2 regions of the Lactobacillus amylovorus DSM 20531 genome follow, and region 2 is predicted to be linked to the other one. Evidence: predicted binding sites of a transcription regulator. Region 2 holds the regulator's gene; the other holds the start of a gene.
What was found. Region 2 encodes Rex, which represses fermentation and respiration genes when NADH is low (regulators of the CRP and FNR family bind a similar motif). Its sites were predicted from a motif close to TTGTGAANTANTTCACAA; they were not measured.

Region 1 (11,762 bases), 810 kb from region 2:
CTAAATCGCATTCCCAGTGGCCAAATTCCTTACGATCATTGATCTCCTTGGGACGTTCTTCAATACTTCGGCCAAGCTTTTTCTTATTTTTACGAATGCGATGTATTTTAGTATTGCGCTTTAACTTTTCTGGCAAATCAGAATTTCTCATACCCATTAAGCATTGATCTACATAGTTGTACAAGGTTCTAGTGCAAACTACCTGATCACGAGAAAATTCTCCTAAAGCTAAGCAGCGATTGGCACATACATCAAGAGACCAGCCATCTTCGCAGAAATGCTTATTAACGTATTTGATAAAGTCAAATTTCTTTAAGAAATCTGATTTACGACCGCAATTCTTACGATGTATTTGGTAAGCTTTATCACCTTGTTGTGCCTTATAGCGTTTTTTCTTACCATGATAAAGCAAAACAGTACCACGTTTAACCTCATAACTGATAGTAGAAGGAGAGCAATCAAGCTCACGAGCAATAGCCCTAAGAGAGAAACCGTCTTTAATACGGGTTTGAATAACAACCCGTTGCTCAAATGATAAATGCTTTCCCTTTTGGTGCTTAGGCATGATAGAATGTAAAGAGTCCATTTGTGACCTCCAATAGATGTTTTTGTGATTATTAACATTCTATCAAACAGGTCCAAATGGACTTTTTATTTTTCTAAAGTGTTCAATTTGATTTTACAATCGGCGATTTATATATTTTAAATATTTAAAATAATGCACCTTATTTGCTCATTATTTAACAAATAATCATTAAAAATATCCTCAGAATCAATTGACTCTGAGGATATTTCTTTCAATCTTGTTTTTTATTCAACAGTAACACTCTTAGCTAAGTTACGTGGCTTATCAACATCTAATCCTTTATCTTTAGAAGCATAATAAGCTAAAAGTTGTGCCGGTACAACTGTCAATAAAGCTGACATGTAGTAATTGATTTCTGGTAAGACAATATCATCGCCATCTTCTGCAAAATCTTTACCCACAATCTTAATAACACTTGCACCACGAGATACAACTTCTTGAATGTTACCACGAGTAAGATCTGCAGTAACTGGGTCATTAATCAAAGCAACGACTGGGGTACCTTTTTCAATTAATGAAATTGTACCGTGCTTAAGTTCTGCCGCTGCAAAACCTTCAGTTTGAATATAAGATACTTCTTTTAACTTCAAAGCAGCTTCAAGTGCAACTGCATAATCCATGCCACGACCAATGTAAAAGGCATTTCTTGACTTGACTAAGTACTTGTCTGCAAGCTTCTTAAGTTTTTCTTTGCCATCTACTAATTGTTGGATGCCTTCTGCAGCCATCGCCAAGTCTTTACGTAAATCCCAGTTTTTAGCTTCTTTATTGCCTAATCTTTCACCTAATGCTTTAGCAAGAACAGCTTGTAAAGCAACTTGAGCAGTGTAAGCCTTAGTTGAAGCAACAGCAATTTCAGGACCGGCACCTAAAAGCATGGTATAAGTTGCTTCACGAGAAAGAGTTGAACCAGCTACGTTAGTCATAGTCAAACTTGGAATGCCACGTTTATTAGTTTCTTTCAAAACAACACGTGAATCTGCAGTTTCACCTGATTGAGTCAAGAAAATAAAGAATGGATGCTTGCTCATCATTGGGAAGTGATAACCAGCTTCAGAAGCAAGACCTACTTCAGTTGGGATGCCAGTGTAGTGTTCAAAGATAATCTTTCCAACAAGACCTGCATGATAACTAGTTCCTGCAGCAAAGATGTAAAGACGATCTGCCTTAGAAATAGCATCAATAATCTTAGAATCTACCTTAGGTTGACCATCATTATCCAAGTAGTTTTGAGATAAATGACGCATAACACCAGGTTGTTCATCGATTTCCTTAAGCATGTAGAATTCGTAAGTACCTTTTGAAGCTGCATTAGGATCAATATCTAAGACATGAGGTTCACGATCAACTTTCTTGCCATCAATAGTTTCAATAGTGTAAGAATCCTTAGTGATGTCACCTACATCGCCATCTTGTAAGTCAACGAAAGTCTTAGTTTGGTCAAACACTGAGATAGCATCTGAAGCAATAATGTTAAAACCATCACCAATCCCTAACATCATTGGAGACTTGTTCTTAGCAATAAAGACGTGATCTGGTTCAGTATTATCTACAAGTAAAAATGCATATGAGCCTTTTACAAGCTTCAAAGCTTCCTTAAATGCAGAAAAACCATCCAAATTCTTGTCACGAGCAATCTTACCAACTAATTGAACTACAACTTCAGTATCAGTATCTGAATGGAATTTAACCCCTTGTAAGTACTTTTCCTTTAATTCAGCGTAATTTTCAATCACACCGTTGTGAACTAAGTAAAAGCGCTTAGCTTCATCAAAATGAGGATGAGCGTTGTCAACGGTTGGCTTACCATGGGTTGCCCAACGCGTATGACCAATTCCTACTAAACCTTGTTCATCTGGAGTTAACTTTTCTTTTAAGTTAGAAATACGGCCAACAGCCTTAGTTAAATATTCATGACCCTGCAAATCATTTAAGTAGATACCAGCTGAATCATATCCACGGTATTCCAAGTTAGTTAATCCATTTAAAATAATATTTCTTGCAGGCTTACCTACAACTCCGACAATTCCGCACATAGACTTTTTCTCCTTTTGGTCTAGTTCAATATTCTTATAGTGGACCAGTTTAAATTCATTGTTACAGTAGCAATAATATTCTTTTTTAGCAAAGCGGTCAAGTACAAATCATCGAAATTGGTATAATACATAACTTAACTTTTTGTACAAAAAATAGCTATCAGTTTCTCAACCGATAGCCATTCTTTAATAATATTTTATTTACTTATTGATTGAAGTATTTTTACCCTCATAGCTGTCTCTCATCAATTGAGCAATTTCACTAATAAGTGGAGCTGATGGATTAGTTACAGTGTTTTGATCACCGTATGCTTCAACAGCTAATTCGTCAACTTTCTTGTCGAATTCAGCCTTGTCAACGCCATAGTCCTTATAAGCCATCTTAATACCAACTGATTGAGCCAAATCGATAATCTTTTGAACTAATCCTTCAATCAATTCTTCCTTGCTTGAACCAGTCAAGCCAATGGCCTTAGCAATATCTGCATAATCTGTATCAGCACGGTAAACAGAGTAATGAGGCCACATAGCAAGCTTTTCTGGACGCTTAGAATTGAAGCGGATAACTTGTGGTAAAGCAATAGCATCACTTACACCACTTGGAATATCAAAGGTTGAACCTACAGTGTGAGCAATTGAGTGTTCCAAACCAAGGAATGCGTTTGAGTAAGCCATACCTGCAATAGTAGCGGCATCGTGCATTTGCTTACGAGCAGCAAGATTACCATCGTAAGAGTTCTTTAAGTTGGCAAAAATGATTTTAATAGCTTCAAGTGACCAACCACGAGTAAAGTCAGTAGCCATTGTTGAAACATAACTTTCAATTGCGTGACCCAATGCTTCAAAACCTGACCAAGCAATTAAACGCTTAGGCATTTCTTGAACAAATTGATCGTCAACAATTGAAACATCTGGAGTTAAAGCATAATCACATAAAGTGTGCTTAATACCAGTCTTAGCATCGCTAATGATAGCAATTGGTGAAACTTCTGAACCAGTACCTGAAGTAGTTGGGATACATACAAGTTGAACGCCGTTAATCTTTGGGAAGCGAACTACTCTTTTTCTGATGTCCAAAAACTTTTGGTAAGCTTCCTCAAAACTCATTTCTGGGTTTTCATAGAACAAACGCATTGCCTTAGCAGCGTCCATTACTGAACCACCACCGATAGCAATCACAACGTCTGGCTTGAAGATGTTCATTCTGTGAACACCGTCTTTAATCACGTCAGTGTTAGGATCAAGAGTTACAGCCTTGAATACTTCGTATTCCTTTTGGCCACGGCGCTTTGAAATGATGTCAGTAATTTCATCAGCAAAGCCTTGATCAGCAACACCTTCATCAGTAACGATGAAGAAACGATTTACGTTTGGCATGTGACGTAAGTAGTTAGCTGCGTTGTGTTCGAAGTAGGTCTTAGAAGGAACCTTTACCCATTGCATGTTGTCGCGACGCATAGCAACTGTTTTGATATTAAGCAAGTCCTTAGCACCAATGTTGTGTGAGAAGGTGTTGGCACCATAAGAACCAGTACCTAAAGTAAGTGATGGCAACATGTTGTTGTAAAGGTCACCGATACCACCGAGGGCAGCTGGTGAGTTAACCAAGATACGGCAAGCATCCATCTTCATTGCAAATTCATCAATGATCTTCTTGTCGCTTGAGTGAAGACCAGCGGTGTGACCACGACCACCGTAATCAAGAAGTTCAGAACAAATTCTGAAGGCATCGTCATGGTTCTTAGCACGGTACAAAGTAAATACTGGTGAAAGCTTTTCAGCTGAAAGTGGGAACTTTCTACCAACACCGTTGTATTCAGCAACGATTACCTTGGTGTTCTTTGGTACATCAACACCACAAAGCTTAGCAATTTCGTAAGCTGATTTACCAGCTACAGGACCTGCAACAGTACCACGTCTTGGGTCGATGAAGTGTTCTTCGAACTTCTTAATTTCTTCTTTGTTTAAGAAATAGCAGTTCCACTTCTTGAATTCATCAACAACCTTGTCGTAAATCTCGTCGTCTACAACAACTGAGTTTTCTGAAGCACAAACCATACCATTGTCGAACGTCTTTGATAAAACGATGTCATAAACAGCACGGTCGATGTTAGCTGACTTTTCAATGTAAGATGGACCGTTACCAGGACCAACACCGATAGCAGGTTTACCTGATGAGTAAGCAGCCTTAACCATGCCAGGACCACCAGTTGCCAAAATAGTTTGAACACCTGGATTGTTCATCAAATCAGTGGTTGCATCCAAACTTGGTTCTTCAATCCATTGAATTGCGTCTTTTGGAGCACCTGCAGCAACAGCAGCAGCTTGAATAATCTTACCAGTTTCTACACAACTCTTTTGAGCTTGTGGGTGGAAACCGAAGATGATAGTGTTTCTTGTCTTTAAAGCAAGCATAGCTTTGAAGATAACAGTTGAAGTTGGGTTAGTTACTGGAGTAACACCAGCGATAACACCCTTAGGCTCAGCAATTTTGGTTAAACCTAATTCTTTATCTTCGTCAATAACACCAACAGTTTTTTCGTGACGTAAACTGTTCCAAATGTTTTCACTAGCGTACATGTTCTTGGTAGTCTTGTCTTCTACCACACCACGCTTGGTTTCTTCAACAGCCATCTTTGCTAATGGGTAAGCATTTTGTTCACCTGCAGTAGCAACTGCTTCACAGATCTTATCAACTTGTTCTTGTGTGAAGTTGGCCATTTCATCTAAAGCGACATGTGATTTCTTTACTAAATTGTCTACCATGTCGTAGATTTGCTTTTTCTTTTGTTCCTCTGTAAGAGTCTCTTTTTGTTGTGTCTTAGCCATATTTTCTTACCTCTAAGATCTACTAATTCTTGTGAACTAATTTACAATTTCAACTATAGCACAATAACTTTAAAAGTAAATGCATGAAATCCATACATTTTCTAGTGAGCAAGGTATTTAATGGCCCTAAGTTTCAGCTATAACTTAAATGAAAGCGCTTGTTATATTATTTGTTTGTGAATTAACAAACTTATTAAAAAGCATCAGTTTTTTATATTTTCTAAAAATTGTCTACTTTATCTGGTGCAGTTTCGCTACAATGATAAAATATTAAGTATATATGAAAAAACTGAAAACATGGGGGACTTATATGAATGATAAAAAATCGCAAACCGATTCCGATTATAAGCGAACCCTAAGCAACGCACACATACAGCTGATTGCTTTAGGCGGGACAATCGGAACCGGACTTTTCCTAGGTGTTGGTGATAGTATTCACCGCGCTGGCCCTAGTGTCATTTTAATCTACATCATTGTTGGGGTTTTTCTCTTTTTATTGATGCGGGCGCTAGGCGAGCTGATCATGTCCGACTTGCACAAACACACCTACATTGATTTTATTGAACAATATCTTGGTAAGAACATCGGCTTTATTACTGGGTACTTGTACTGGATAAGTTGGATTACGTTAGGCATGGCAGAAACAACCGCCTTAGGAATCTATTTCAAATATTGGTTTCCAACACTGAAACCCTGGATTCCCGGAATCATCACAATCGCCGTTTTATTAATCATCAATTTAATCTCGGCACGAGTTTTCGGTAACCTTGAATTTAGTTTTGCTATTATCAAAATCGTCACGATCGTGGTTTTCGTTTTATTGATTATTTACTTGCTGGTCACAGGTGGCAAGACCTCATTTGGACCGGTTGCCTTTGTAAACTTAGAAGATCACGGCGGATTCTTTGCAAGAGGCACAAAAGGATTCTGGCAAGGCTTCCAAATGGTTATCTTCAGTTTTATCGGTGTTGAATTGATCGGTTTAACTGCTGCGGAAGCACAAAATCCAGAAACTACTTTAAAGCGTGCGGTCAACCAATTGCCAGTTCGAATTATTTTATTCTATGTCATGGCAATTTTAGGAATTTTGTTAGTAATTCCTTGGTCAAAAGTAGCAACTAACTCCAGTCCATTTGTTCAAGCACTTGGAGCTACGGGAATTAGAAATGCGAGTTTAATCATTAACTTCGTTGTAATTTCTGCGGCGGTGTCATCTACCAATAGTTTTTTATACAGTGCGGGACGACTTTTGTTCTCCGTTACTTTCCACGGCAAAGGCAAGTGGAATCAAACTTTTGGTCACCTATCCAGACGGCAGTTGCCACAAAATGCTTTAATTTTGTCAGCATTATTTATGGCCTGCGCACCACTGATTACCTTGATTATCGGCGATCAAGCCTTTAACTTTATTTCATCTACTTCAACAAGTATGTTCTTAATCATTTGGTGCTTAATGGTTTTAACTCACATTGCTTACAGAAGAAAAACACCCGAAAATGAACTAAGCGATTTTAAGATGCCTGGCTTTCCTTATGTTGATTATTTGATTTTATTATTCTTTGTTTTAATGATCATCTTACTTTTAATCTTGCCAAGCTACCGCATCCCAATGATTTCAGCTATCGTTACCTTCCTCATCTTGTACTTAATCTCCAAACTCTGGAGTGACAAAAAAGAAGCTTAAAAAAATACGCGATAATGTTGCGTTTTTTTATTTGTCTATTTTTTTGATAATTTTTGCAGGTACGCCAGCAACTACTGTGTTTTTCGGCACATCCTTAGTAACCACTGCTCCAGCAGCTATTACAGCATTTTCACCCACAATTACGCCTGGACAAATAGTAGCTCTAGCACCAATCCAGGCATTTTTCTTAATAAGTACTGGCTTTAATTCAAACTCTTTTCTTTGTTTAGGTTTTAAACCGTGGTTAACGGAAAGAAGATATGCACCCGGTCCAATTAAAACATCGTCCTCAATGGTAATTCCGCCTAAGTCAACCATCATCACATTCGAGTTGATAAAAACACACTCACCTATTTTGATGTTGTGGCCGTAATCCGTGTAAAATGGCAATCTAATTTCTGTACTCTTAGGGATTTTTTGTCCTGTGATTTCACTGATTAATTGCCGCGCTTCACATTCATAATGACGCTGCGTGTTCAAGTTCTGCAAAAAGCGCTGATTTTGTTCGACAATTTCTTGAATAAGTTCTTTGTCTTGGGTCTTCATAATCTGCTACTCCTTTTCTTGCTCATTTTTAGTTTAAAAGGTAAAGTAAGTAATGTAAAAAAATTATTAAGTATCACGTATAATAACTTTTATTTATGGTGAAAATATGGAATTAAGAGTTTTAAATTATTTCGTTGCCACAGCACAAGAGTTAAACATGACGAAAGCGGCACAGAAATTATTAGTTTCTCAGCCTGCTTTATCACGCCAAATTGCGGATTTGGAAGACGAATTAGGGGTCAGGTTATTCAACCGCCAACCACGCCATTTAACTCTGACACCTTCAGGACAATATTTATTAGAGCAAGCAAAAGAAATTTTAGCTTTAACTGCCAAAACTAAGAGCAACCTGCAATCATCAGCTGTAATCAGTGGTGATTTAACTATTGCTGCCGGCGAAAGTGTTGGTATGCAAAGACTGATGAATTTCGTCAGCAACATTATCCAAGACTACCCGACAGTTAAAATTCATATTTTAAGTGGTGATTATGAATTTGCTGAGAAGAAATTAAACATCGGCACAGTTGATTTTGCGGCTATCATTGGTTGACGTTAACCTTTCCAACTATGCTTCCATTCAGCTGCCAGAACGAGACGTATGGGGCGTATTAATGACCATGGATGATCCTTTAGCTGAAAAGAAAGTAATTACACCAGCGGATCTGGTTGGCCGAACTGTACTTAATTCTCAACAAGCTGACACGATGCACTATTTCGATAATTGGTTTGGCAATTACAAAGACGACGTTAATTTCATCGGAACGGTCAACTTAAGCTTTAACGGAACTTTACTAGTTAAAAACAATGCGGCTGTGATGTTAACACTAGATAAAATTGCTAATACTTCTAGCAAATCCGGTTTAACATTTAGGCCGATAGCTCCAGCTTTAAGTGAGCCAATCACCGTTATCTGGAAACATGAGACCAACTTATCGCCCGTCGCTGAATTATTCTTAAACAGACTGCAAGCTTCAATTGCTGATGACTAAAAAAATCCCAAGGCCATTTGACCTTGGGATTTTTGTTTTGCTTTATTTCTTCTTACGAGTAAAACGTTGCTTAAGTTGTTGCCACATGCTTAAAGCTTTACGCATATGGTCAGCTGGTACGTATTTTCTGATTGCACGCAATACCTTCTTAGGATCACGCGCAGCAAAGATAAACTTACCATTAGATTTAGTTCTAATTTCAAAACGTGGAATATAACGTCCATTGAAATGAACGTCCGCAACTACATAAGTTACTTCTTTCCATGGAATTTGAACATAGTCTTCAACATTTCTCTCGTTATAAAATTCAAAAGCTTTATCGCCGATCATAATTTTTCCATAAGATGCAATACCTCTAAACCAGGTACCATCAACGGTCAGATCGACTCTTGTGTTAATTGATTTAGCCATTTATTAAAGAATGCCCCATACGTGGAAGAGAACACCGACAACAAAGATACCGATGATAATCCAGATTGGTGAAACCTTCTTCTTCAACAACCACATACAGAAGAATGTCAAAAGAAGACCAGCTAAACCTGGGATCAATGAATCCAAGTTGTTTTGCAAAGTAGTAACCTTGGTATTGGTCAAAGCTTTACCATTACCCATGTTCCATTGCATAAGAGCTTCTTGAATACCTTTAGCACCTGATGGAAGCTTGTCCCATTCGATGTAACCACCCTTTTGGATAGGGGTTTGTGAAACGATTGGAGTAAATTTGATGTTTACCCAACGTTCAATCAAGGCACCCAAAACGAACATACCCATCATTGAAGCACCACGGGTAACTTTTTGAAGCATACCACCTGACATGTCGTTAGTGATAGCTGAACCAGCGTTGTAACCAAATTCTTGTGTGTACCATAAGAAGGCAAGTCTGATTACGTTCCAGATAACGAAGAACAAGATAGGTCCCATGACGTTACCTGAAATGGCCATTGATGCACCTAAGGCACCAACAATTGGACGAACAGTGTACCAGAATACAGGGTCACCAACACCGGCCAAAGGTCCCATCATACCAACCTTAACACCTTGGATAGCGTCGTCAGTAACAGGAGCACCGTTAGCTTTATCTTCTTCCAAAGCCAAGGTAACACCAAGTACAGGTGAAGCTAAGTATGGGTGAGTGTTAAAGAATACCAAGTGTCTTTGTAAAGCAGCAGACAAATCTTTCTTGTCTGGGTATAACTTTCTCAATGCAGGAATCATTGAGTATGCGTAACCACCGTTCTGCATTCTTTCGTAGTTCCATGAACCTTGAAGGAATTGTGAGTGCCACATAACGTTAAAACGGTCACGTTTGGTTAATTTAATTTTTTTATCAGCCATTATTTAAATCCTCCTCTATGCGTTCATTTTAATAATCATCAATGATATCGCCGAGTGGATCGCCGGTATCGGCATCGCCAGAGTTGTTTGAACCTGAGCCGTTGCCACCCTTAGCTTCAAGAGCTAAGTACATCAAAGCCATTGAAAGACCGATAGCACCAAGGGCGATCAAAGTTAAGTCCTTGATAGCAGCTAAAGCGAAACCAATTGCGAAGAATGGCCATACTTCTCTACTTGCCATCATGTTGATAACCATAGCGTAACCTACAGCAACAACCATACCACCACCGATGGTCATACCATCTGATAACCATTGAGGCATCATTGCAAGCCAACCTCTAACAGTGCTTGCTGGAATAGCCAAAAGCAATGCGGCTGGGATAGCGATTCTCAAACCTTGCAAACATACAGCAATCCATTGCCATACGTTAATCATACGCCAGTTACCCTTCTTAGCTTGTGCGTCCATGATGTGAACGATAGCAGTTGAGATAGTACGTACGATCATAGTTAAGAACAAACCAGCAACAGCCAAAGGAATAGCGATACCAGTAGCAGTACCGATACCAGCAGTACCTTGACCACCTTCAACCAAGATAATAGCTGAAGCTATTGAAGCCAAAGCGGCATCTGGTGCAACAGCGGCACCAATGTTTGCCCAACCTAAGGCGATCATTTGTAATTGACCACCCAAAATAACACCTAAGTCCAGGTGACCGGTAACTAAACCGATCAAAGTACATGCAACTAATGGTTGGTGGAATTGCCATTCATCCAAGATACCTTCCATACCTGCAAGAAAGGCAACAACCACTACCAAAATCATTTGTATAGCGTTCATTTATTTACTCCTAATTAATTATTTCTTTTGTTCGTCAAGTAAGGTTTGAGCCTTCTTCAAGATAGAATCCATGTTACCTGGAGCATCTGAAGGAACCTTTCTAACATCAAACTTAACGCCCATCTTTTCAAGTTCACGGAAAGTATCAACGTCTTCTTGGTTCATTGACAATACGTTGTTGGCGTTAACGTCGCCTTCCTTGTATGACATTGAACCAACGTTGATTTCCTTAAGATTAATACCGCCCTTGATAGCTCTCAAAACATCTTCTGGATTTTCAAACAAAAGAAGTGCGTGTGTGTTACCAAATCTTGGATCCTTTGCGATTTCTTCCATCTTCTTAAGTGGAACAGTGTGAGCTTTAACACCTGCAGGTGCAGCTTCACGAATCATACTCTTACGCAAGTCATCCTTAGCAACACTGTCTGAAACAACAATTACTCGATCTGGCTTCATTGCTGGAATCCAACCAGTAGCAACCTGACCGTGAAGTAAACGTGAGTCGATTCTTGCCAAAACGTACTTAATGTGACCGTCACCAATTACAGTACCTTCTGGAATTGACTTCTTACCGCCCTTAGCTGAACCCTTGTCAGCGGCTGCTGCAGGAGCAGCGGTCTTTGGCATTAAGTCAGATGGCTTAGTCTTGATACCATCCTTAGCAGGTTCAACTACCTTTGTAGCGATTTGACGTGCAGTAGCATTAGCATCCATCATACGTTCAGTTAATGCTTGAACAACCATTGGTAAATTCATACCAGCAACAATTGCCCACTTGTCATGCTTTTCAACAAGTCCGTTAGCTTGGTTAAATGGAGTACCGCCCCATAGGTCGACCAAGAACAAAACTTCATCTTGGCTATCGAATGAAGCAATTGCTTTTTCCATCTTGCCACGAATGTCATCTGGGCCTTCA
Region 2 (11,762 bases):
ACCACCTTCGGTATTCTCAGCACGAGGAATAGCTTTGCCCCATTTGTAGTTAGGGTAAACAGCGTAGTGAGGTAAAGCACCTAAATTGTCCAACATAATTTGGTCACGTAACTTGATACGGCAAAGGTTCAATACAGCATCTTGCATTGATTGGTATACAAAAGTACCTTCACCAGTTTGTTCACGTTGAAGAAGGGCAGCTAAAATACCGATTGTTAAGTGCATTCCTGAGTTGGAGTCACCTAAAGCAGCTGCTGATTGAGTAGGTACATTGTTTTCACCCTTGTTCCAACCAGTAGCAGAAGCAGCACCACCAGCAGATTGAGCAACTGGTTCAAATGCCTTAACATTTTCAAAACGTGAGCCTTTGTTAAAGCCCTTCAATGAAGCATAGATCAACTTGGGGTTCATTGCATGCAATTTTTCCCAACCAAAGCCATTACGTTCGGCAGAACCAGGAGCGATGTTTTCAACAAAGACATCGGCCTTCTTGATTAAGTCGTACATAATCTTTTTACCTTCGTCAGTCTTGATATTCAAAGTCAATGACTTCTTGTTAGCATTTAATTGCAAGTAGTAAAGACTCCATGAATCTTGAATATCAAGCAATTCATTTCTAGTTGGGTCACCAGTGTTGGGACGTTCAATCTTGATAACGTCAGCACCGAGCCATGCTAAAAGTTGAGTACATGAAGGACCAGATTGTACTTGAGTCCGGTCAACAACCTTAATACCTTTTAAAGGTGCATATTTATTTTCTTCAGCCATTATTTATTCTCCTTTTCTTCAAGAGAACTTAAGTCCAACTTTGGGTTTAAGTTGCCAATGTGACCTGATTCTTTACCCATTGATGCTGGGATTTGAGCATCAATAATTGTTGGGTTGCCTGATTCGTATGCTTTTTCGAGGGCATCTTTCATTTCAGTGTAGTTATTTACACGGTAACTGTCACCGCCAAATGCCTTAGCAATGTCACCATAGTGAGCGTCGTGATCCAAGACAGTTGGGCCTGGTTGGTCAGGAACAACGTTAACATCACCGTTGTAAATACCACCGTTGTTAACAACAACGACAATAACAGGTAAGTGGTAACGGCAGATAGTTTCCATTTCCATACCGTCAAAACCAAAGGCTGAGTCACCTTCAAGGGCGATAACTGGCTTGCCAGTTTCAACGGCTGTAGCGATGGCGTAACCCATGCCGACACCCATAACACCCCAAGTACCAGTGTCAAGACGGTGACGAGGTTTTTGCATGCTGATTAAGTTACGACCAATGTCCAAGGTGTTAGCACCTTCACTTACTATATAAGTATCTGGATGTTTTTGAAGAAGGTCATTAATAGGTTCGATTGCACTGTAGTAACCTAAAGTTGGCTTAGCTTCTGAAGCAGAGATTCTCTTAGCAAATTTAGTGTTGTTCTTTTCACTTTCGGTCTTAATTTGATCAAGCCAATCTTGCGGTGCCTTGACACCAGCGTCAATAACAGCAGAATTGAATTTTTGCATTACTGACTTAATGTCACCTTGTAATGGAGCATCAATCTTTCTGTTGGAATCAAATTCAGTTGCATCAATATCAACTTGAATGAATTTAGCATCTGGGCTGAATAATGGTGAACCACCATTTGAAAGCATCCAGTTAAGACGAGCGCCAACCAGAAGAACAACGTCGGCTTGACCAAGTGTAAATGAACGAGCGGAGGCAGCAGATGCTGGTGAGTCGTCTGGAACAACACCCTTAGCCATTGACATTGGTAAGAATGGAATGTTGGTCTTAGTAACTAATTCTCTGATTTCATCTTCAGCTTGAGCATATGCGGCACCTTTACCAAGAAGAAGTACAGGGTGCTTAGCATTATTTAATAATTCAACGGCACGGTTAATTGCTTCGTCTGATGGTAATTGCTTTGGTGCTGGATCTACTACTTTGTAGATGTTGGCATCTGACTTTTGTGCAACAGTGTCGCTAACAGTTGCTGCAGGAAGGTCCAAATAAACACCACCTGGACGGCCACTAACTGCTGTTCTAACAGCACGAGCAACGGCTAAGCCCATATCTTCTGCACGATCAACACGGTAAGCTGCTTTACAGAATGGTTTAGCAACGTTGTATTGATCAAGACCTTCGTAATCTCCACGATCAAGGTCGATAATGTGACGATCAGATGAACCTGAGATCATAATTAATGGGAAACAGTTCTTAGTAGCTTGTGCTAAAGCTGTTAAACCATTTAAAAATCAAGGAGCGGATACAGTTAAAGCTACGCCAGGTTTACCTGTAATAAAACCAGCAGCTGCTGCTGCATCTACGGCTGAGTCTTCACGTCTAAATCCATAAAATTTCATACCCTTTAGTTCAGCTAAACGGGCAAAATCGGTAACTGGAATACCTACAACACCATACATATTGTTTAATCCATTGGCTTGTAAAGCATCGATTAAAAGTGCTGCACCAGTGAGTGATGTATTATCAACCACGATAAATCCTTCTTTCAAAAATAAAAAATGCTTATAACCTCACATTCAAGATCAAGATACACCTCTTAAAAATAAGATACAAGCAATTATAGAAATAAGCTGCGTTATTTATAATACATGTATAATAAGGCAAAAAAACACTATAACTATTTAGTTATAGTGGCTGTCTTTTATTCAAAGTTATCTAGTTCTTCGATAGCCTTTCCCCAGTTGTTGTTAGCAGTATCTAGTTGCTTTTGAATCTCGTCTAGTTGTTCTTGAAGAGGTCCCAATTTATCAAAGTTAGAAGCAATCTCTGGGTTAGCCATTTCGTTTTGAATATCTTTTTCTTTAGCTTCTAAGTCTTCGATTTCTTTTTCCGCTTGATCGATTGCTCGTTGCAATTTTCTCTTTTGCGAATCACGCTGTTTTTGTTCCTGGTAAGAAAGCTTTTGTTCACTAACTGCCTTTACAGGTTCCGCATCTTCAGTTGCGCTAGCTGTGGCATTAGCTTGCTTTGCTTTTTCATCAAGGTAGTAAGAATAGTTACCATTATAAATCTTGGCATGACCATCTCTAACTGAAACGATCTTATTGGCAAGTTGGTTAATGAAGTAACGGTCGTGGGATACAAAGAGCAAAGTACCATCAAAGTCCTTCAATGCTTTTTCAAGTACTTCTTTAGCTTCAATATCCAAGTGGTTGGTTGGTTCGTCCATTAGTAAGAAATTGTCATGTTCAAGTGACAAGACAGTTAAAGTTAAACGCGCCTTTTGACCACCAGATAATTGTCCAACTGTTTTATCGATATCTTTAGCCGTAAATAAGAAACTGGCCAAAATTGAACGAACGTCACGTTCTGGCATAGTCTTATGACGATCCCAAACGGTGTCCAAAACAGTCTTAGATGGATCGAGTCCTTGCAATTCCTGGTCGTAGTAACCAATGTCTAACGAAGCACCATACTTGATTGAACCGCCTTTTGGCTTCAGCTGCTTCATAATTGTCTTCAGTAAAGTAGATTTGCCGATTCCGTTAGGACCGATGACGGCGACACGATCACCTTTATTTACTTGGAAGGAGATGTCACTCACCATCGTTTTTTCAGGATAGCCAATAGTTAAATCATTAAAGATTAAAACTTCCTTACCAGATGGACGTTCGCTACTAAAGTGAATACGCACCTTGTTCTTATGCTTAGGCGGCTTGATGCGATCGATCTTTTCTAGCTTCTTGCGGCGACTTTGTGCTCTCTTAGTAGTTGTGGCACGAACCAAGTTCTTTTGAATGAACTCTTCATCTTTCTTGATTTCAGCTTGTTGTTTTTCGTAAGCAGCTTCTTGATCTTTATCACGTTGTTCACGCTGCATTACGTAGGCAGAATAATTACCTTTAAAAGTAGTCAGCTTACCAAATTGCAACTCAAAAATTTGTGTTGCCAAATGATCCAAAAAGTATTGGTCGTGGGATACTACTAAAATGGCGCCGCTGTAGTTCTTTAAAAAGCCTTCCAGCCAATCAAGCGTATCTAGGTCCAAATAGTTGGTTGGTTCGTCTAGTAAGAGCAAGGCAGGCTTACGCAAAAGCAACTTAACGAAGGCTAATCTGGTTTTTTCACCACCAGATAAACTACCAATGCGTTTTTGCCAAGTATCTTCAGGAAACTTAAAGCCGTTAAGGATACTCTTGATATCTGATTGGTAAGTATAGCCACCTTTTTGTTCAAAATTGAACTGCTTTTGGTCATATTGCTTTAGTAAGTCCTGATCTTCAGGATGGTCTGCAATTTGTTGCTGCATGTTGGTTAATACTTTGCCTTCTTTGATTAAAGGAGCAAAAACGGATTCCATTTCATCCCAGATAGTTTTGTCTTCGTCTAAAGCATTTTCCTGGGCGATATAACCTACATCAATACCTTTATTAACGGTAAATTCACCACGAGTAGGTTCTTGTTCGCCTGTCATAATTTTTAATAGGGTAGTTTTACCAACCCCATTAGGGCCAACTAAGCCGATTCTTGCATTTGAATCGATTGAAAAAGTAACATTCTTAAATAACGTGTTGGCACCAAATTGTTGTTCTAAATCGTGTCCTTGTGCAATAATCATAATTTTTCACCTAATCATTATTCTATCATATGATGCAAGCCTAATATTACTGGTTTTCTCATGTCAATATGTGAAAAAGTGTATCTTTGTGAAAAAGATACTTGCACAAAAGGCATAATAACAGTTATGATAGTAGTGATTGATTGTACATTCACAAACATGGAATAAGTTTGGAGGGCTTCAAATGGAAAAAATAAAGATTCCAAAGGCAACAGCCAAAAGATTACCATTATATTACCGTTATTTGCTGATTTTGAATGAAGAAGGCAAAGATAAGGTTTCATCAACTGAATTGTCAGAAGCTGTTCAAGTTGATAGTGCCTCAATTAGAAGAGACTTTTCTTATTTTGGCGCATTAGGTAAACGTGGATATGGCTACGACGTTAAGAACTTGCTTACATTCTTCAAGAAGATTTTGAATCAAGACACATTGACTAATGTTGCCTTGATCGGTGTAGGTAACTTGGGACGTGCCTTGTTAAATTACAACTTTAAACGTAGTAACAATATTAGAATTTCATGTGCTTTTGATATTAATAAGGAAATCACTGGTCGTATTTTAAGCGGTGTTCCCGTTTATGACATGGACGATTTAAAGCAACAATTGAGTGACCAACAAATTTCAATTGCAATTTTAACCGTTCCTTCAACTGCAGCGCAAAAGACAACTGATGAAATGGTAGATGCTGGTGTAAAGGGAATTATGAACTTTACTCCAATTAGATTGTCTGCTCCAGCTAATGTCCGTGTACAAAACGTAGATTTAGCCACTGAATTACAAACACTGATCTACTTCTTAGACAGCGATAAAGAAAATTAATGCCAAAACAAAAACGACTGAGATTCAACTCAGTCGTTTTTTTATGCGGTCGTTTCACTTTTAATTAGTTTTACAGGCAATGTGTAGTTCATTTGCTTTAGCTCTTCGTCGGGATGTGCAATTCGCTTTAAAAGCAAATCCACTAATAATGTAGCAATATCGTGAATAGGTTGGGCGATGGTGGTTAATTCAGAATGATAAGTCTGAATCAATTTAGTGCCATCAAAGCCGATTACTTTTAATTCCTTAGGGACTTTAATACCTAATTTTTTAGCTTCTTGTAAAACCAAGATAGCAGTTAAATCGTCAGTGCAAACTACGCCATCAGGATGGTTTTCAACTAACATGTCATGAATTTGCATATTTTTAATGTTAGAAGAATCAGAAAAAGCGACAGAACGAATATGTGGTTTTAAGTCATGCTTTTTCACTTCATCGAGATAGGTATCCAATCGTTCATCGGTAGGATTGCCTTTTTTATGTTCATTACCCAAAAAGTAAATCTTTTTACAGCCGGCTTGAATTAAATCATGCATGGCTAATTTGATACCTTGGTAGTTATCACAACTTACGATAGGGACATTATCAGATAATTTACGGTCAAAAGAAACAATTGGCAAACCTAATTGCTTATATTCTTCAATCCCCAAGTTGTGTGCACCTGCGATAATACCATCAACTTGATTGGCTTGGAGCATGCGTAAATATTCATGCTCTTTTTCTTTATCACGACTAGCGTTGCACATGATAACTTTGTAGCCTTTTTTGAATAATTCTTCTTCGATGTTTTGCACTAGTTCCGCAAAAAATGGATTAATAATACCAGGGAAAATCAATCCAACTAGATTCATTCTTTTACCTTGAAGAGAGCGGGCAACAGAATTGGGTTGATAATTTAGCTTTCGCATTGCCGCAAAAACTTTATCTTTGGTTTTTTGACTTAAATAGCCATGGTTGTTGATTACACGTGAAACCGTAGTAACTGAACAACCTGCTTCTTTGGCAACATCGCTTAATTTAGCTGCCATCTATATCACCTTAATCTAAAGAATAGTTTTCATTTGCCATAATTTACCATTATAGTGTGTCTTTTGTGCAAATGCGAATTTAGTATTGTTTTGATCTGCAAAATAACGACCGGTTAAAACTTCTTCGCCGTGGTTCACGAAAATTTCAATTAATGAATGATCAATAAAGATGTTTAACTTTAAGTCAGTGTTAGCTTCAAAGTTAGCTTGTCTAGTTTCACCATAATCGACAGAAACTTTTTGACCAGCGTTAGAACGATCAAGAATTAAAGTTCCGTTTTCAGTGTCGAAATCAAGTTTAAGGCCGCTAGTTAAATTATCGTTTGCGGCAAGGTAAAGACTGCCTTTTTGACCAGCTTTAATTGTGAGTTCAGCTTCATATTGTTGACTAGCTTTGTTTTCGTCTGAAATTTCTTTTTCATTGTAACGAAGTTCTTGCATAGCAGAAACAGGTTTTTGCATTAACTTACCATCTTTGATAGATAATTTTTTGACTTGACTAAGGCAGTTGGCCCAGTTTTCATTATCGGTTGGGTAAGTGGTATCTGGTAAACCAACCCAGCTGATTTCATAGACTTTGCCATTAGGTGCGTTAAATGCTTGGGTAGCGTAAACGTCGAAGCCTTTGTCCAAATTGTGCAATTTACCAGGATTGATTAATTTATGATTTTTAAAATCAATGTCGTCGGCAATGATGTACATGTTAGGGTAAATGTCATCGTAGTCGGCAATCTTCTTGTCTAAGCCTTGAGGGCAGAAAATTACAACAACGTGGCCATCGACTCTAACAATGTTAGGACATTCGATCATGTAACCTAAGTCATCTGTGCCCATGTCTAAGAAGCCTAGTTCTTCCCAATTCTTTAAATCCTTTGATTTCCACACATCAATATGACCATGTTTTTCAGCTTTGTCTTGTGCACCCAAAATAGCGTAGTAGGTGTCGTTTTGCTTTAAAATTTGTGGGTCGCGGAAGTGTTCAGTAATGTGGTCAGGATTCTTAAATAAGATAGTTTTATCAGCAACCTTCCCATTTTTGTCCATCCAAGCACCAACTTGATAAGGGATGCGAACCCAATTTTCATCGCGGTGGTTACCTGTGTACATTAGGAATAATTTGCCGTCAATTTCACGAGCAGAACCTGAGTATGCCCCGTGAGAATCAGCCATTGTATCGGGTTCAACAGCTAAGCCTAAGCTTTCCCAGTTAACTAAATCTGATGATTTAAAGTGAACCCATGACTTTAAGCCGTGAACAGCACCAAATGGATATGATTGATAGAAAAGATGATATTCACCATTAAAGTAAGAAAAACCATTTGGATCGTTGATTAACCCAGAAATTGGATGTAAGTGATAGTGCATTTGGTAAGGGGAATTGGCTGCTTGTGCTTGCAAATGAAGTAAAGTATCGGCATCCCATTTACTATAAGGTAAGTAACGTTTTTCTCTTGTCCATTCCATAATAAAAGCCTCCATGTAAGCGTTATCTTTATATGATATTTTAGTAGATTATAAAAAAATGTCAAACGATTATCATATTTTTCATATTGGTATTTACTACAATAATGCCTTATTTATCCATAATAAAAACTATAAGTAAAAATAAAATATAGAAATTTATGTCAAGCGATTGACATATTTTTGAATGCGTTATCATAATTAGTGAAATGATAATAAAGCGCTTACATGGGAGGAAACAAATATGGACCACAGAAAGGTGGCTGAACGAGTAATTAAAGACGTGGGCCGCGACAATATTATCGCTGGTGCTCACTGTGCTACTCGTTTGCGTTTAGTTTTAAAAGATGACTCAAAGGTTGATCAAAAAGCATTGGACAACGATCCAGATGTTAAAGGCACATTTAAGACTAATGGCCAATATCAAGTTATTATTGGGCCAGGGGATGTTAATGACGTTTACGACGAATTCATTAAAATCACAGGTCTTAAGGAATTATCAACCGATGATTTAAAGAAGGTAGCAGCTGAAGGCCAAAAGAAGAATCCAATCATGGACTTCATTAAGCTTTTGTCTGACATCTTCGTTCCAATTATTCCAGCCTTATTTGCTGGTGGTTTGTTGATGGCTTTGAACAACTTCTTGACTTCACCAGGACTATTTGGTCCTAAGTCAGTTGTTCAAATGGCTCCAAACATTGCCGGAATGTCAGAAATGATTCAGGTAATGTCAGCCGCTCCATTTATCTTCATGCCAATTCTAGTTGGTATGTCGGCGGCTAAACGGTTTGGTGCCAACCAATTCTTAGGTGCAACAATCGGTATGATTATGACTACACCTGGACTTCAAGGTGCTAACCACTTCTGGAACATCTTCGGTTTGCACGTTGCTCAAACCAACTACCAATACCAAGTTATTCCAGTTTTAGTAGCTGTTTGGGTATTATCAATTTTGGAAAAATTCTTCCACAAGCACTTACCATCTGCAGTTGACTTTACCTTTACGCCACTTCTTTCAATTATGATTACTGGTTTCTTGACTTTCACAATCATTGGACCAGTATTCAAGGGCGTATCTGACGCTATTACTAATGCAATCGTATGGCTTTACAACACTACTGGTGCCTTTGGTATGGGTATCTTTGGTCTTACTTACTCAGCAATTGTTACTACTGGCCTTCACCAAAGTTTCCCAGCTGTTGAAACTCAACTTTTGGCAGCCTTTGCTAAGAACCCAGCAAGTTCTGGTGACTTTATCTTCGTTACTGCATGTATGGCTAACGTTGCACAAGGTGCCGCAACTTTCGCAGTTTACTTCTTAACTAAGAACGAAAAGATGAAGGGTTTGGCAAGTTCATCAGGTGTTTCAGCACTTCTTGGTATTACTGAACCAGCACTTTTCGGTGTTAACTTGAAGTACAAGTTCCCATTCTTCTGTGCCTTAATTGGTTCAGGTGTGGCTGCTGCATTTGCTGGCTTGATGCACGTAACTGCTGCAGCTCTTGGTTCAGCTGGTTTCTTAGGATTCCTTTCAATTTATCCAAAGACTATCCCAATGTGGGTTGTCTCAGTTGCAATTAGTTTTGCAGTTGCATTCATTCTTACTTATGTTTACGGTAAGGGTCACTTGAAGGAAGAAGTTGCAAGTCAAGACGTACCAGTAAATGACGCAACTACTCAAGCTGAAGAAAATCAAAAAGCAGAAAAAGTTTCAAAAGAACAATTATCATTAAAGGATGAAGTTATTGCTTCACCAGTTGACGGTACTCCAGAAAGCTTAACTAAGGTTAACGATCAAGTATTCTCAGCTAAGTTGATGGGTGACGGTGCTGCAGTTATTCCAAGTGATGGTACTATTTACGCACCAGTAACTGGTACTGTAACTATTGCTTACGAAACTAAGCACGCATATGGTATTAAGTCAGATGATGGTGCTGAAGTTTTAATCCACATCGGTCTTGATACTGTAAACCTTAAGGGTGAACACTTCGAAAGCTTTGTAAAGCAAGGCCAACGTGTTCAAAAGGGTGACAAACTTGGCAGCGTTGACTTAGATGCTGTCAAGAAGGCAGGCTAAGATACTACTGTAATGGTAGTAATTACTAACACTGCCAACTATGCAAATGTTCAACGTATTACTGATGCAGGCGACAAGCATGGTGATAAGTTAATCGCTGTTACAGCTCGTAATTAATCGTTGATATCTTATTCCTTAAAACAATTAACAATAAAGAAAAACGCTCAAGAGATAATCTTGGGCGATTTTTCATGTTAAATAATATAATTGATTAAAAATTCTAAATTGTTAGAAGGAAAAATTATGACGATTGGTGATGCTTTAAGAAAAGAAAGAGAAAACTTGGATTTGACGCAAAAAGAAATGGTGGAAGGAACATCTATTTCTGTATCTCATTATTCTAAGATTGAAAATGATATTCAGGACATAAAGGCAAAAGACTTATTTGAATTATTAGATGCTAGAAAAATCGATGTTAATAATTTTAGAAAAAAGATTATTGATAAAAAACGGAATAGTTTAAATGAACTAGCAGATCAGTTAACTAAAGCTTTTTATAAGCCAGATATTAAATTGGCTAAGGCAGTAAAAGAACAATTAGCCGATTTTTCTGATGCGGAAGAGTTACAAATTCGGGCTGAATTAGTAGTTGCAGTTTTGACTAATAATTTAAAAGAAACCAAGCAAGAACTAAGCGCAAAGTTAATTAATTATTTTGAAAGGGATGCTACCTGGATGGATGATCCAGATATGTTGAGAATTATTGGAAATTCTACTAGAGTAATTGATTTTAACTTCTTAGCTACCTTGATGAATAAATTGTTGGTGAAATATCAAAAGATAGATCAATATCCATTAGATACACAAAAGCGTATTGGCAATATTTTCGTTAATTATTTGCATGTTTTATATGATTATCGTGCTAAAAGAATGGCTCGAAAATATATCAATTTTTTACAAAATTTACCGGGAATTCCTGAATTGACCTTAGATAAGCTGATGGGTGATTATTATGATGCTGTTTTTTTCAAGAATGAAAAGGAATTGGCACAAACTTTAAGCGTATTAAAACGAGTTGTCCCTAAGATAGTAAGTGGACTACCAGAGAAATAGTTTCCATTTGGAAAACAAGATCAAGGTTTGGTAAAGGAAGTATCTAATTAAAAAGATAATGGTTAGTATCAAAGGTGTGAGAAAAGAAGGAAGGTATAGATATGGATATATTGGTAACACCAGTAATTTCTACAATTATTGGTTTGATGTGGCTTGTGTAAAACTGGAAGGAAGAATTATTATGATTGAAGCACAAGTACAATTATTACACACTTTGAAGATGCCGTATGCTAGAGTGGTACAAAAAGGAAACATTGGTGAAACGTATGTGTACGCTTTACAGATGTATAAAAATCAAACTTTAGTAAGTAGAATTCGAAATGATCAAGAATACTTAAGTTTCCCGTCACCTCAAACTTGGTTGACAGGTACTGCGAGTGGTCATACTCAGACATGGGAATATGCTACAAAAAATAATTGGTTTGTGGGTGTGAAGCCTAATGAACGAGTTACTGAGGGAATTAAATGGAGTACTCAGATTGCTCGAATGAAATTTGGAGAGAGTTATGACAAAAATACTCAATTACCTCGGTTATCTCAGTTAGTTGAAGCAACAGATGCCAATTGGCATGGTCAACACTTATTGAGAGTAGAAGCCGCAGCAACTCCTAATTATGATAAGTTACTGATCGCAGGTATTTGGAATAATTATTCAGGTCATTTTGCTTTGTATAATTTAGATTCAATTAATAGTAAATTGAATTCTTATGGTACAACACCAGTTCCAATAAATGTATTTGATAAAGAGAAGAATGC

Region 1: the regulator Rex is predicted to act here: its motif matches at 5,481-5,498, upstream of adhE (bifunctional acetaldehyde-CoA/alcohol dehydrogenase).

Annotation. Positions count from the first base shown of each region.
Region 1 covers NZ_CP017706.1:1,537,093-1,548,854, reverse strand. Annotated here, with positions in the region: gene LA20531_RS07990 (IS30 family transposase) at 1-586, opposite strand, end outside; gene glmS (glutamine--fructose-6-phosphate transaminase (isomerizing)) at 811-2,622, opposite strand; gene adhE (bifunctional acetaldehyde-CoA/alcohol dehydrogenase) at 2,824-5,451, opposite strand; gene LA20531_RS07975 (amino acid permease) at 5,762-7,135, shown strand; gene LA20531_RS07970 (DapH/DapD/GlmU-related protein) at 7,163-7,681, opposite strand; partial or broken gene LA20531_RS07965 (LysR family transcriptional regulator) at 7,788-8,670, shown strand; gene LA20531_RS07960 (DUF956 family protein) at 8,713-9,081, opposite strand; gene LA20531_RS07955 (PTS system mannose/fructose/sorbose family transporter subunit IID) at 9,085-10,005, opposite strand; gene LA20531_RS07950 (PTS mannose/fructose/sorbose transporter subunit IIC) at 10,034-10,846, opposite strand; gene LA20531_RS07945 (mannose/fructose/sorbose PTS transporter subunit IIA) at 10,865-11,762, opposite strand, start outside.
Region 2 covers NZ_CP017706.1:727,523-739,284, reverse strand. Annotated here, with positions in the region: gene frc (formyl-CoA transferase) at 1-768, opposite strand, end outside; partial or broken gene oxc (oxalyl-CoA decarboxylase) at 768-2,480, opposite strand; gene LA20531_RS03830 (ABC-F family ATP-binding cassette domain-containing protein) at 2,651-4,567, opposite strand; gene LA20531_RS03825 (redox-sensing transcriptional repressor Rex) at 4,752-5,387, shown strand; gene LA20531_RS03820 (LacI family DNA-binding transcriptional regulator) at 5,429-6,415, opposite strand; gene LA20531_RS03815 (sucrose-6-phosphate hydrolase) at 6,431-7,879, opposite strand; partial or broken gene LA20531_RS03810 (sucrose-specific PTS transporter subunit IIBC) at 8,121-10,070, shown strand; gene LA20531_RS03805 (helix-turn-helix domain-containing protein) at 10,197-11,006, shown strand; gene LA20531_RS03800 (helveticin J family class III bacteriocin) at 11,065-11,762, shown strand, end outside.